4 regions of the Corynebacterium gerontici genome follow, and region 4 is predicted to be linked to each of the others. Evidence: predicted binding sites of a transcription regulator. Region 4 holds the regulator's gene; each other region holds the start of a gene.
The links. Region 4 encodes LexA, which represses DNA repair genes until DNA is damaged. Its sites were predicted from a motif close to CGAACANNTGTTCG; they were not measured.
Positions count from the first base shown of each region.

Region 1: CGERO_RS07290 (SAV_6107 family HEPN domain-containing protein) is a predicted target of LexA. The motif match lies at 1,777-1,790, and genes of this name have one in related genera.
Region 2: CGERO_RS04845 (HNH endonuclease signature motif containing protein) is a predicted target of LexA. The motif match lies at 1,960-1,973, and genes of this name have one in related genera.
Region 3: CGERO_RS02275 (error-prone DNA polymerase) is a predicted target of LexA. The motif match lies at 2,013-2,026, and genes of this name have one in related genera.

Region 1 is NZ_CP033897.1:1,561,702-1,565,008, reverse strand. Features, by position in the region: gene CGERO_RS07300 (methylenetetrahydrofolate reductase) at 117-1,097, shown strand; gene CGERO_RS07295 (GNAT family N-acetyltransferase) at 1,120-1,692, opposite strand; gene CGERO_RS07290 (SAV_6107 family HEPN domain-containing protein) at 1,892-2,305, shown strand; gene CGERO_RS07285 (DUF3040 domain-containing protein) at 2,483-2,857, shown strand; gene mraZ (division/cell wall cluster transcriptional repressor MraZ) at 3,275-3,307, shown strand, end outside.
Region 2 is NZ_CP033897.1:1,019,978-1,023,284, reverse strand. Features, by position in the region: gene CGERO_RS04850 (isochorismate synthase) at 1-894, shown strand, start outside; gene CGERO_RS04845 (HNH endonuclease signature motif containing protein) at 845-1,891, opposite strand; gene CGERO_RS04840 (fumarylacetoacetate hydrolase family protein) at 2,041-2,838, opposite strand; gene CGERO_RS04835 (3'-5' exonuclease) at 2,844-3,307, opposite strand, start outside.
Region 3 is NZ_CP033897.1:476,590-479,896, reverse strand. Features, by position in the region: gene CGERO_RS02275 (error-prone DNA polymerase) at 1-1,978, opposite strand, end outside; gene CGERO_RS02270 (MetQ/NlpA family ABC transporter substrate-binding protein) at 2,169-3,035, shown strand; gene CGERO_RS02265 (MetQ/NlpA family ABC transporter substrate-binding protein) at 3,172-3,307, shown strand, end outside.
Region 4 is NZ_CP033897.1:1,355,723-1,359,029, forward strand. Features, by position in the region: gene hrpA (ATP-dependent RNA helicase HrpA) at 1-232, shown strand, start outside; gene nrdR (transcriptional regulator NrdR) at 269-730, opposite strand; gene CGERO_RS06375 (hypothetical protein) at 783-1,139, opposite strand; gene lexA (transcriptional repressor LexA) at 1,457-2,161, shown strand; gene CGERO_RS06385 (DeoR/GlpR family DNA-binding transcription regulator) at 2,486-3,271, shown strand.

The sequences.
Region 1 (3,307 bases), 210 kb from region 4:
CAGCGGAATCATAGCGCCCGTAAAGCATAAGAAATACCGTATCGATGAATGAAATTGCCAGGTGTTTTGTTGGAATAGGCGCGAAATAGCTGCAGCTTCTTCTACACTCTGCACCCATGCCCACTCCCGCGCCAGCGCGTTTTCAGCGCCCAATCACCGACGTTATCGCAGATACTCCACCCGGAATTGTGCCTTTTTCCGTGGAGTTCATGCCTCCGAGGGACGACGCTGCAGAGGCAAGGTTGTGGAATGCTGCTGTTGATTTTCATGACCTTGGCGCGGCCTTCGTCTCCGTCACCTACGGCGCGGGTGGGTCGAGCCGCGAGCGAACGCTGCGAGTAGCAAAGAAGCTGGCTCAGCATCCACTCACCACACTGGTGCATCTCACGTTGGTGAATCACACCACTGAGGAACTCGAGCAGATTTTGCAGGACTATGCAGATGCTGGCTTGTCCAATCTGCTGGCATTGCGGGGAGATCCGCCCGGCGCCGATCCTCTGGGGCCGTGGGAGGCGACCGAGGGGGGATTGGAATACGCCAGTGACCTCATTGAGCTGAGTAAACGATTCAGTGCGAGCGAACACTTTCAGGTTGGTATCGCCAGTTTCCCTGAAGGGCATTTCCGTTGCGAAAACCTTGAACAGGACACCGAAATGACGTTGAAGAAACTGCGCGCTGGAGCTGATTTCTCTATCACGCAGATGTTCTTTGATGTGGACTATTTCTTGCGGCTCCGCGATCGTCTGGTAGAGGCCGACCCGGAACACGGCGCTAAGCCGGTTATTCCAGGGGTGATGCCTATTACGAGTATCCGTTCGGTGAAACGCCAAATCGAACTTTCCGGTGCCACTCTTCCAGAGGGCCTCCGCCGAAGATTACTGCGGGCTGAGCAGTTGGCTGCTGAAAGCGGCCAGGATGAAGTGCGCAAGGTTGGCATTGAGATCACCACTGAAATGGTGGAGCGTCTGATCGCAGAGGGCGTGCCTGATCTGCATTTCATGACCATGAATTTTGCTCGGGCGACGCAAGAAGTGCTTCACAATCTTGGCATGGCGCCAGCGTGGGGCACGGAGTTGGGGCACGACGCACTGCGCTAGGTGTGGTGCCTGTTCGAAGTGACTATTGGGTTGCGTGCTGGCTTGGGGCGCGAAGTACCGCGAAGGGGCGGGCGTCGCCCGCGAAATGGAAATGCCTGAGCATGTCTTCGAATCCCAGTGATCGATAAAGCCCGAATGCGGCATTCGATTCCATTGGAACTTCTGGTGTAGATAACAAGATGTTGGGGGAGTGAACCTGGTTGAGGACGTGCTGGAGCAAGGCGCGTCCGATGCCCCGACCCTGGTGGTGTGGGCTAACGTGTATTTCTGCCAGCTCGAAATAATTTCTCAGCCACAGTGCCGGCGGCTCCAAGGGATTGGTATGTGGGTGTTGTTGCCTTAAGCCTTGGCTCAGTTGGCGATACCACCAGTGCTCTGGCCTGCCCAAGAAGCCGTACGTGACTCCCAGCAGTTCTTCGCCACTGACGGCGCAGCACGCTACAAATCCTGCTTCCATCACGGCGGAGCGCCAAGAGTGAACCGCGCGCGACTTCAAGCTTCTGGGATATCCCATCGCCTCGATATAGAGATCCACCAGGGTTGCTGCGTGGGTGGAGAAAGCCGCGGGTGGCAGATCGAGGATGGAATAACTCACGCGTTTTATCGAATCATGATTTCTTTGCTCATGGGGCAAAAAGAAGATGCGATTGGCCAAAACATGTAAGCCTCCGGCGCGATCCGAACAGAGATTCTAATTCTGAGGTAGGGGGGGGGTAGGGGGTTGGGCTTTAGGGTGCTGGATACAAACACCACGTAAGAATCGTGCGACAACAAAAGCGAAAAGGATGAACGTGATGAATGCCGTTGTATCTGCCACCACCGGAGTCCAACGCGTGGGTAGGAGTGGGGAATTGCTCGCTAGCGCGGAGGCTTTGCTGCGAGAGGCAGCATTGATGCTGGAGCGTAAAGACAGCGCAGTGGGGCTCGAATACGCCTATCGTGCTGCGCTGCGAGTAGCTGGGGCGTGGGTTGCGCAGACACCCGTTGCGCGACGTGTGAGAAAACCGCGATCGATGTGGGAGCAATTGAGGCTAACTGGTGCGGCTGGTGTTGGTTGGGCTGAACAATTCCATGAGATTGCCCAGTTACGTTCTCGGGTGTCCATGGGCTTGAGTGTGGAGCTTAAGGTGGAAGAAGTTGAGGAGCTGATGGCCAAGGTGCGCGAATTTGCCGTCGCGGTGCAATATGGGGAATCGCTCGCGGCTTAATCTTGAAAGCGGAATAGGAAGCGGGGAACTTCCACGCGGTGTCGAGCGTTGGACACTGTGAATGATCAATCTCCAACGGCGTGTTGATCCATGAGCAGGGTAGTATGAACTCGTGATCGGCATCGGCTCGTGTAGCTGATGGAGATGGGCCCACTAACACTTTTCCGGAGGCACAACGTGGCACTTTCAGAGCAGGAGCAGCGCGCACTGTACGAGATCGAACGCTCGCTCATGGCCGAAGATCCTAAATTTGGAAAATCGGTATCACGCAGCGCCGGTGCTGGGCTCTCGTTGCGGGGCATTGCTGTAGTGGTTATCGGCTTAGTTATGCTCGTGGGTGGCATAGCACTTGCCCAGTCGAATCTCATGTTTGTTGCTCTGAGCGTTCTGGGGTTCCTCGTTATGCTGGGTGGTGCGATCTGGATGCTCCGAGGTGGCGGCAAAGTGCAATCGCGCAAGCGGCCCGCAAAGCCGCGTGAAAAAGCCCCAGCGCAAAAAGGCGGTATCGCCAACAAGATGGAGGAGAATTTCCGCCGACGCTTTGAAAGCTAGGTCAGGTAACTTCGTTACCTTCAATTGCCCGGTGCTCACTGTGAAGTGACGCCGGGTTTTTCTCATGCCCTCCCCGATCCTCCACTTTCCCCCACAATGCTTTAAGTTTGAACCCTCGTTTTCGGCCCTTATGCGAAATGCTCGAATGTTGACGAGGGATACGGCCTCAAGTGTCGCGCTTTTTCCGTTCATTATCGAGTCGAGATGCATCATTCCCCACAGGTTTGACTGGTTATTTATCCTGCTTAAAGCGGTTTTGTGTAGATTGCTTTGGAAAAGTTGGTGTTGTTGCTGTTGTCGGTGGGGGAAAGTGGGGTAAGGTGGGCGACAGTAGATCACTGGCGATAGCAATGTGGCTGGTGTGAAACAAGGGAAGATCCGCAGAGTCACACAGCAGGTTGGGAGGTGGGTCGTTCAATGTTTCTCGGTACCTACACCCCGAAACTGGAT
Region 2 (3,307 bases), 340 kb from region 4:
GGTCCTGGATCAGTACTGCACGCTGAGCTGGCAGCGCTGGTGCCGGAGGAGGCCGAGCACGAGCGCCGTGTGGAAGCGGCAATCGAGACCATGAAACAAACCATCCTCAACAAGGTGGTGCTGGCCCGGGCGGTAGATGTGCGTTTTGATCCTCCCGTCGATCCTCGGCTCATTGCCGCGCGCCTCATTGATCTCTCCCTCAACCGTGACGGTTTCATCGTCGATCTCACGCCCGCCGGTGAAGATTTCGTCGGCAATATGCTGGTTGGCTCCTCCCCCGAGGTCCTCATCAAGAAGCAGGGTTCCACGATCAGCGCCTACCCACTCGCCGGATCCGCCCCCAGGGCTGTCGATCCCATCGAGGACAAGAAGCGTGGTGAGCGTTTGCTCGCATCGAACAAGGATCTCAGGGAACACAGCTTTGTAGTTGAGCATCTCCGCCGGAAGCTCGCCCCGCTGTGCTCTCAACTCGACATCCCAACAACTCCCGAACTCACGTGTACCAACGAGATGTGGCACTTGGCCACACCGGTTCTTGGCACCCTGAAACAGTCCGATCTCACCGCATTGGAACTGGCCCAGATCGTCCATCCCACTCCTGCGATCTGCGGCACCCCAACCGAGTCCGCCGAGGAACTAATCTCCTTCGCCGAGGCTGATCGCCGCTTTTACGCCGGGGCCGTTGGTTGGGCCGAGGGCATTGATGGAGAATTCATGGTCGCCATCCGCTGCGCCGAAGTTTCCGGCGACGGCACTCATGCGCGTGCATGGGCTGGAGGCGGGATCGTCGAAGAATCCAATGCCACTGCAGAGGTGGCGGAAACTAGCGCCAAGCTACGAACCATCATGAAGGCACTGGGGCTAAAGCCAGGATTTCACCTTCCGGAAGCGTGACGCTCCGAATGCCGTCAATTACCCAGGTCACCACGCCATCTGGCGTCATACTGCAGCTCACCTGCCGCTCGGTTTTCATGTTGTGGTGACGCCTGCACAGCAATTGTCCGTTGCTCACTTCGGTCGGACCTCCCCTGTTGAACTCAAGCACGTGGTCGATGTCGCAGGCGTGCGCTGGCACTTCACAGCCGGGGAATCTGCAGTGCAAGTCCCGCATGGTAATGATGTGGCGCAACTTCGCAGGAAAGGCATAGCCCTTGCCTTGCTGTTCAATATCCAATTGTCGAATCCGGGCGCGCTGATGAATCAAGGTGGTCATCGACTGCGGAATCACGCTGCCGTCTACCAGAGATAACTTGCCCTTGTGCTGATAGACATTGACTACGGCTTTTGAATCCTTCCCTAGCAGTGCCTGCCAGAGCGCGTCATGTTCACTGCACTGCCACTCGTGGGCTAGTTCACGGAGGCGATCTTTCATTAACCGGGTGCCACCGTGGGTCGAGGTGACTACGAGCTGCGAAGTCAATTCATCTACTTGGCGTATCCGCACGGCGTTGGGAGGCGGATTCCAGTGGAAAGGTGCGAGTTTGCGCCGCAAGAATCCTCCGATAATTCGAGCTGAGGGGATAGCGCGAAAACGGCTGGGCGTTAGGAATTTAGACAAGGCTTCATCCAGTGCCTCCAGGGATGCTATATCCGCCAGGATACTTCCGATGGTGGCAAGCCTGCCCATGTCTAAGTGGAAGTGTTCGAAGAACTGTTCACGGAGCTTTGGTAGGCGCTGAAGGATCCAGACCGCTTGGAACCGACGCCGGACATAGCTCACCGATCGATCAAGGACGATCGCCAATTTTTGGACCTGGAATCCAATTCCCGGCGAATCCGGGGGTGGGGTCAGACTCTCCCACCAGTGGAATGCTTCTTTTCTTCTCTCCGCGATAGTGTTTCGTAGGGCTTGGCATTGTGGATCGAATTCGCTGAGGTGCCGAATGAGCATGGTGTTCCTTTCTGTTCGTCAATATGGCAGCTCCCCGTACTGCTGCCCCTAGACTAAACCCCCACCCCCGATCACCCGTTCGATGATTAGCACAGTTGTTCGAATTCCACTCCAAAGTAACGGCCCCGCCAACCGCGGGGCCTCAGCGCTTAGGCGCGCTCTACCGGATTACCCAGTTTGCCAATGCCAGGGATCTCGATTTCGATGAAATCGCCGGGGAACATCGCCGCAGTACCGGCCGGTGAGCCAGTGCAGATAATGTCGCCTGGCAGCAGCGTCATGGAGGCGGTGATGAACTCGATAATTTCGCCCAAGTTCATGATCATCTGGTTCGAGTTTGAGTCCTGCTTCGTCTCCGTCACGCCATCGTGTGTGAGGTGAGCCTTGATGGGCAGGTTGCTGGTGTCGATGGAATCCAGATCTGTCTCAATCCACGGACCTAGCGGAGCGAAAGTGTCAATACCTTTCGCGCGAGCCCACTGACCATCAGCAAACTGCAGGTCGCGGGAGGACACGTCGTTAATGATGGTGAAGCCACGGACTACCTGCTTCCAGTCCTCAGCCTTGACATTTTTGCACGGCTTTCCGATCACCAGCGCGAGCTCACCCTCAAATTCAACCTTGGTGGCAAATTCCGGAATTTTGATAGCGGCACCGGGGCCAACGACGGCTGTCGGCGGCTTCAGGAACAGCGTTGGAGGCAGGTGCTCCGCACTTTTTTGGAACACTTCTGCAACGTGATCTGCATAATTTCGGCCAATCGCCACGATTTTCGAAGGCAACATCGGTGCAAGCAGGCGAACGTCGCTAAGCTTCCACTCTTTGCCCGTGAACTTCGGTTCAGTAAATGGAGTGCCTTCGATCTGGCGGCACAGGGCGTCGTCGCCATCGCCCTCCACCACGCAAAATGTCATACCTTCGGGGGTTGCAATTCGTCCAAAACGCATGGAGGCTATCCTAGCAGTGCTTTCAAGCTCGTCGCCTTCGTATTCTGCAACAAGGCCAAATACAGCTCTGCGCAGGCCAAAGCATCACTTAGGGCGTTGTGGTTGCCATACCAGGGCAGCCCGTAGCGCTCCCGCACCCGGGCCAGGCGCAAATCTTCACCCCTCGGATACGTACCCATTCTCTCCATATGCCGCCGCTCAAGCGCGAAAGTGTCCACCACCGGCGCGCGCAGAGGCGCGTCGAAATGGCGTTGGCACGCGACATCCAAAAAAGATGATTCCAGGCTGGCGAAGTGTGCGAGCATCACGCGGCCACGCAGCGCATCAAAGAACTCCTCCAGGGCCTCCGGCAGCGCCACCCCTTCGCGCAGCATGGCGTCGGTAAGCTGATGCACCGTGGCAGACTCCCCTACCGATCGATTGCTGTGGATCACGTGGTAGCCGGCACCGCCCAAGATGATCTCGAAGC
Region 3 (3,307 bases), 880 kb from region 4:
CCGCTTCGAGCCCATTGCGGCGGCGAATATATGGGTGCACCGAACCACCCTGAATCGGCCCCGGGCGAATGAGCGCTACCTCCACCACTAGGTCAAAGAATTCGCGCGGCTTCAGCCTGGGCAGCGTTGCCATCTGCGCACGCGATTCCACCTGGAATACACCCACGGCGTCTCCGCGCGAAAGCATGGCATAAATCTCCGGCTCCGCCAGATCCAGCTCCCACAGATTGATGCGTTTGCCGTGCTGCTCCTCCACCAGGTCGATCATGTGGTGCAGCGCTTCGAGCATGCCCAGGCCAAGCATGTCGAACTTCACCAGCCCGGCGGCAGCGCAGCTCTCTTTATCCCACTGCACCACGGAGCGCCCTTCCATCCGTGCCCACTCCACCGGTACCACGTTGGCGATGGGACGATCGCAAATCACCATGCCTCCGGAATGAATGCCGAGGTGGCGTGGCTGGTCTAGGAACTGTTCGGCCAATGCCACCACCTGCTGCGGCGGTTCCTGGTGCCCTTTAGCCCAGCCATCTGCCGCACCTTGGGGGTAGCCCAGGGCGCGGGCGGCATCGCGAACAGCCCCGCGACGCCGATAGGTAATCAGGTTGGCTACCTGCGCTGCATTATCCCTGCCGTAGCGCTCGTACACGTATTGGATCGCTTCTTCGCGGCGGGTGGATTCAATATCAATGTCGATGTCCGGCGGCCCGTCACGCTCTGGGGAAAGAAAGCGCTCGAACAGCAGTCTGGCGACAATGGGATCCACATTGGTGATGCCAAGCGCAAAGCACACCACCGAGTTCGCCGCACTTCCGCGCCCCTGGCACAAAATGTTGGAGCGGTGACAAAACTGCACGATGTCGTGCACGATGAGGAAGTAGCCAGGGAATCCGAGCTGCTCAATTACGGCCAATTCATGTTCGATCTGCGCCCACACCTTCGTCATGCCCTGTGCATCCCCCTCATAGCGGGGCGCGAAGCGCTCCGCTACCCCTTCAGCCACCAGGTGGCGCAGCCAACTCATCTCCGTATAACCATCGGGCACTTCCCAGTGCGGCAGCGCGGGCGCTACCAAGTCCAAGGTGAAGGCACATTCCTCTGCCACTGCCTCGGTGTGGGCAAGCAGCTCAGCCGCGCCAGGCACGGGCCGCGCCACTTCCTCCATGCGCCGAAGCCACGCCCCGCCCGCCGGGTGCATCTTGGGGCGGAATTCACCCAGGGACTCGCGCTCGCGCAACCCCGCCTTCGCTCCGGCCAGGCGGGCATGCTGCATCTCTGCTGCGGTGGGCGAACCCGTCACGATCCCTCCGAGCCCAAAGCGTGCGGCCAGAGAGTCAAGCAGCTCAAAATGATCGCAGTCCTCCGGAAGCATGGCCGATTCATACATGAGCAACACATCCACGCCGAAGGCATCCACCACCTCCTGCACCCTCCCCTCCCACGCAGCCCCAAGCAGCACATACCATTGCCCCGCCCCCTCGCGGGCTAGCACCTGCAGGGAGGGGTAATCCACCTTCCCTTTTTCTCCGGTGCGCATCGCCGCTTGGGCAATGGTGAGGCTCAGACGACGGTATCCCTCCGGGCTCTTGCACAGCACGGGCAGTGGAGGCAGCTCCGCATCGATGCTCAGCTCAGCGCCAAAGACCGTATGCAGCCCAGAATCCTCAGCGGCTTGAGCAAACTCCATCGCTCCATAAAAGCCGTCGCGATCCATGAGACACAGCGCGCTCATGCCAAGACGCTCGGCAGCGGCCACGTATTCTTCCGGCGAGGATGCCCCCTCAAGGAAGGCAAAGCAGCTCTTAGCATGCAGTTCTGCCCCGCCGGCACGCGGACTATTTTCGCTTTTCGACGTCCCACGCAACCGCTTGGCGTGCGATGCCGGCACGAGCACCTTTTCAAAGGTGCCGTTGAGCACGCTGTTGATGTCTGCCCAGTCCAGCCCGCTGCCGCAGATCCCTAGCGTCGGTTGGTCGTTCATGCGTTCGATACTAAAACAGCGTCCCCACATCGCGCGAACATAAGTTCTAAAAGCCTGCACAAGGTGGCAAAATAGACCAAGCTGTACATTTTGAAAAAGTGCTGTTACCTTATCCAATCAAGAGCAATTCTAGACCGCTTGGTTCATAGAAACTGCACCGACAAAACCCGCAACGACAAAAGGACAGAACATGAAGAAATTCCTCAGCGCAGCCCTAGCAGCCACCCTGCTCGGCGGTGGCGTCGTCGCCTGCTCCAACGACGCGCAGGACTCCGACACCATCAAGGTAGGATCCACCGATTCCTCGCAAAAGGCCTGGAAGGTGTGGGAGGACAAGGCCAAAGAAAACGGCATCAACCTTGAAGTGGTGAACTTTGCCGATTACTCCACCCCCAACCAGGCCCTTTCCCAACACCAGATTGACGCCAACCAATTCCAGCATCTGAAGTTCCTAGCCGAATACAACGCGAACACGGGCGAACACCTCACCCCGGTTGGCTCCAGCGAGGTCGTGCCACTGGCACTGTTCTGGAAGGGGCACGACTCCCTCGACGGCATCGAGGGGCAAGACGTTGCCATCCCCAACGACCCCACCAACCAGGCGAGGGCACTCAACGTGCTCTCCGCAGCCGGCCTGGTCAAGCTCAAGAAGGACGATCTACTGAGCCCCACCCCTGCCGATGTGGATACGGGCGCGTCGAAGGTAAAGATCACCGCCGTGGATGCCGCGCAGACCCCGGCTGCCTATGGCGACGGCAAGCCCGCAATCATTAACAACAACTTCCTCGATCGCGCAGGCATCGATGCCAAGACGGCAATCTTCAAGGACGATCCCGCATCACCTGCCGCCGAGCCCTACATCAATGTGTTGGTCACCACCGAGGATCGCGCCGATGATCCGCAGTTGAAGAAGCTCGTGGAAATCTGGCACTCCCCCGAGGTACAAGAGGCTCGCAAGGAAGACACCAAGGGCACCGCGTACCCGATTCAGCGCAGCCAGGAGGACCTCAAGGAGATCCTGAACAAGCTGGAAGAAGACGCCAAGCAGAAGAACTAAGGGCGCCGCCAAACGCGCAGCAGGGGACGTCGAAAAGCTTGAAATAGACTGAGCTGTACATGCGACGTTCCCACTGCTACATTTGGGAACCACCTGAGAGCAGTAGAAAGCTCTGTCTAGAAAAACGATCAGAGGAATATCCGTGAAAAAGCAACTCGCAGCCGTGCTCGCATCGGCACTCGCCGCCACAGGTCTCGTCGCCTGCGGCAACGACGACACCAAGGCCGACGGCAACACCGTCACCGTTGGTACCACCGACTCCGCCAAGAAGG
Region 4 (3,307 bases):
GCTCGCGGGCGAGCGCGATGCGCAACGGCAAGCTGTGGTCAATGGCTTAGAAGCTCGACTTGCCAAAGTGATCCAGAAGCGCGGTGACAAGCGACCAATTCCAGCTAAGACGTTATATGAGCTTCAATGGCAGCTTCAGGAGCTACGGGTGAGCCTTTTCGCTCAACGCCTCGGCACCGCACAAACGGTATCTGAACGAAAGATCCAAAAAGCGATAGAGAACCTGCGCTAGAAACAATCCTTCGCAGGCTCTCCGCAGGCGCGACTGCTACTCCCAGCTTTGCCGTTCTTGGCGACGCATGGTGCGGATCTCTTTTTCAAAATCTTCCGCACTTTTGAAAGATTTATACACCGATGCGAAACGGAGGTACGCAACCTCGTCGAGCTTTCGCAGGGGTTCAAGAATTGCCTCGCCAATCTTATGGGCTTCGATTTGCGAACTCGCGATTTTTCTAACCGCTTCTTCAACGTCCATGGCGAGTTCCTTGAGGTCGTCGTCGCTGACGTCCCTGCCCTGGCACGCACGGCGCACACCCACCACGACCTTTTCACGACTGAAGGGTTCGGTTACACCTGAGCGTTTAACCACAAGCAACTGTGCCTTTTCGACTGTGGTGAATCGCCCCTCGCATTCGGAGCATTCACGCCTTCTGCGGATTGCTGATCCAGCGTCCACAACGCGGGAATCAATGACACGCGAATGGGCATTTCTGCAAAACGGACAGTGCACAGTGGCAGCCTCCTCAATTACCCCGTGGTATGTACGCTATCTCTCAGCCAATTTAGCGCGTGAAACCATCTACCGATGAAACGACCTGTTGTGGATGTTGGGGAACAGTGTGGTGCTCCCCTTGGGCTGCCGCGTACACACTCAGCGCCATGAAAACCCCAAGACTCGAGCCAAGGATGAGCTTCTTCGCCGTATCCTTCATGCCCAATTCGCCTGAATCATCTCCACGCGGGGGCAGACGATCAGGAGAACCAGCATGTTGGAGCGTTCTGACATTGCGAACGCGCTTCGTAGGCGAGCCAGCAAAAGTAGACGTGGAAATATCCCACACCTGCGCAGGTTCGGTAACGGTAGCCCTAGCCTGCAGCATTGTGCTGTTGGAGCCTCGGCGGATGGTGTGGAGCGTCATGATTTCCTTTCATCGAGCAAGAAACCTCTGCGTTGATCGTTGCTTTTAGGTGTAACAAGCGACCCGGAAGCACGATCCCGAATAGGTTCCATGTTTTAGCGCACTTGTTCTAACGTTCACTTGTTCGAATTATGCACTCGAACATGTTCGAGGTCAAGTGTCTGCAGAACATTGAGGTGAATGCGTCGATTTTCGAACATATGTAGCGCCATGTTTTCCACTGGGTTATGGTTAATGGGGAGTTATCCAACGCAACGACACGATCACCAAAGAACAGCAAAGATTTCCAATTCAGGCAACACTCCAGAAAGGCCGCAATGACTTCGAGCGCTCAGGACAAATCTAAAACCGAACTCTCCAAACGCCAGCAGAAGATTCTGCACGTTATCGAATCCGCCATTATCGATCGTGGCTTCCCGCCCACTATTCGAGAGATCGGTGAGCGCTGCGGGTTGAAGTCAACCTCTTCGGTGGCTTATCAATTGAGCTGCCTGGAGGAAAAAGGGTTCTTAAGGCGCGACGCGAATAAGCCTCGCGCGGTGGAAGTGCGTAACCCCCACAGCGGCAAGCGAACAGCCTCTGCAAAGTTGCCACACCGTGAAGATGCCGGACTGGAATCTTCCGATCACCCCGTGGATGTCCCACAATCGACCATGGTGCCCCTGCTGGGACAAATTGCTGCTGGTTCCCCCATCACCGCAGAGGAAAATCTAGCGAGTTACTACGCCCTTCCGGAGGATCTGGTGGGGCAAGGCGAGCTCTTCATGCTTACAGTCAACGGTGATTCCATGAAAGATGCGGGCATTTTCGACGGAGATCTAGTGGTAGTGCGTTCTCAAAAGGAGGCAAATCTAGGCGATTACGTCGCCGCCATGATCGACGGCAGCGCTACCGTCAAAGAATGGCACCGTGACGCTTCCGGAGCCTATTCTTTGATGCCGTGTAACGAAGACTACGACCCCATCCCGGCTGACGATGCTGAGCTCATGGGAAAGGTGGTAACCGTACTGCGTCGCATCTAAGCTCCGCCTTCACAACAATCACCCCCGGACGCAAAGGGTTGTTCTACTTGAAAAGTGCGCTAACCCACCCCCAACCTGGGGGTGTCTGTTTTACACGAAGACTGTCGATATAGATCACATAAACAAACACGAATCAAGCCATACGCGGGAATTTCATGCCCAATTTGCACGATTTCATGTCCGTTCTTCCCCAATTCGCGCCCGTTCTCTGTGTTTTTTAATGGCATTTAGTGAAAGAATGTGGTTTATAGGGTGTTTACCAGCACCGCTGCAGCACTCGAACACACTTCGTAGTGCTTTTTGCTTTTGTTTGAAAGGACCAGAATGTATTCGGAGGAACGTCGCCGACAAATTGCTTCCCTCACAGCCGTGGAAGGCCGCGTTAATGTCACTGAGTTGGCGTCACGCTTCGAAGTCACCGCGGAGACAATTCGACGAGATCTCGCAGTTCTTGATCGTGAGGGCGTCGTGCATCGGGTACACGGCGGAGCCGTTGCAAATCAGACGTTCCAGACCACTGAGTTCAGCCTCGACACCAGAGCACGGTCAGCGTCCGGAGCCAAAAACAGTATTGCTCATGCGGCTCTTCGCTATCTTCCAGATATGCAGGGCGGCATGTTTCTCGACGCCGGTACAACGACTGCAGCACTCGCAGACCTCATCTGCGTGCAGCCAGCGGCGAAACACTGGTCGATCGTAACGAATAGCCTTTCCATCGCGTTGACACTCGCCAATGCAGGTCTCGATGAAATCCAGCTTCTAGGCGGCAGTGTCCGTGCTATCACCCAGGCCGTCGTCGGAGATACCGCACTTCGCGCGCTCGCTCTGATGCGCGCAGACGTTGCTTTCATCGGCACGAACGCATTGACACTCGATCACGGTCTATCCACCGCTGATTCCCAGGAGGCCGCCATTAAATCGGCGATGATCACTAACGCTCACAAGGTTGTCGTGCTGTGTGACTCCACGAAAATGGGAACCGACTATCTTGTGAGTTTCGGCTCTATCGACGACATCGATGTCATTGTCACGGATGCCAACGCCCCCGAATCTTTTGTCAAGGCATTGCGTGAACGCGATGTGGAAGTGATCATCGCGAATCCCTCCTAATTCAACGAGCTAAAAAGTGCCCGTCCCACTTTTGGG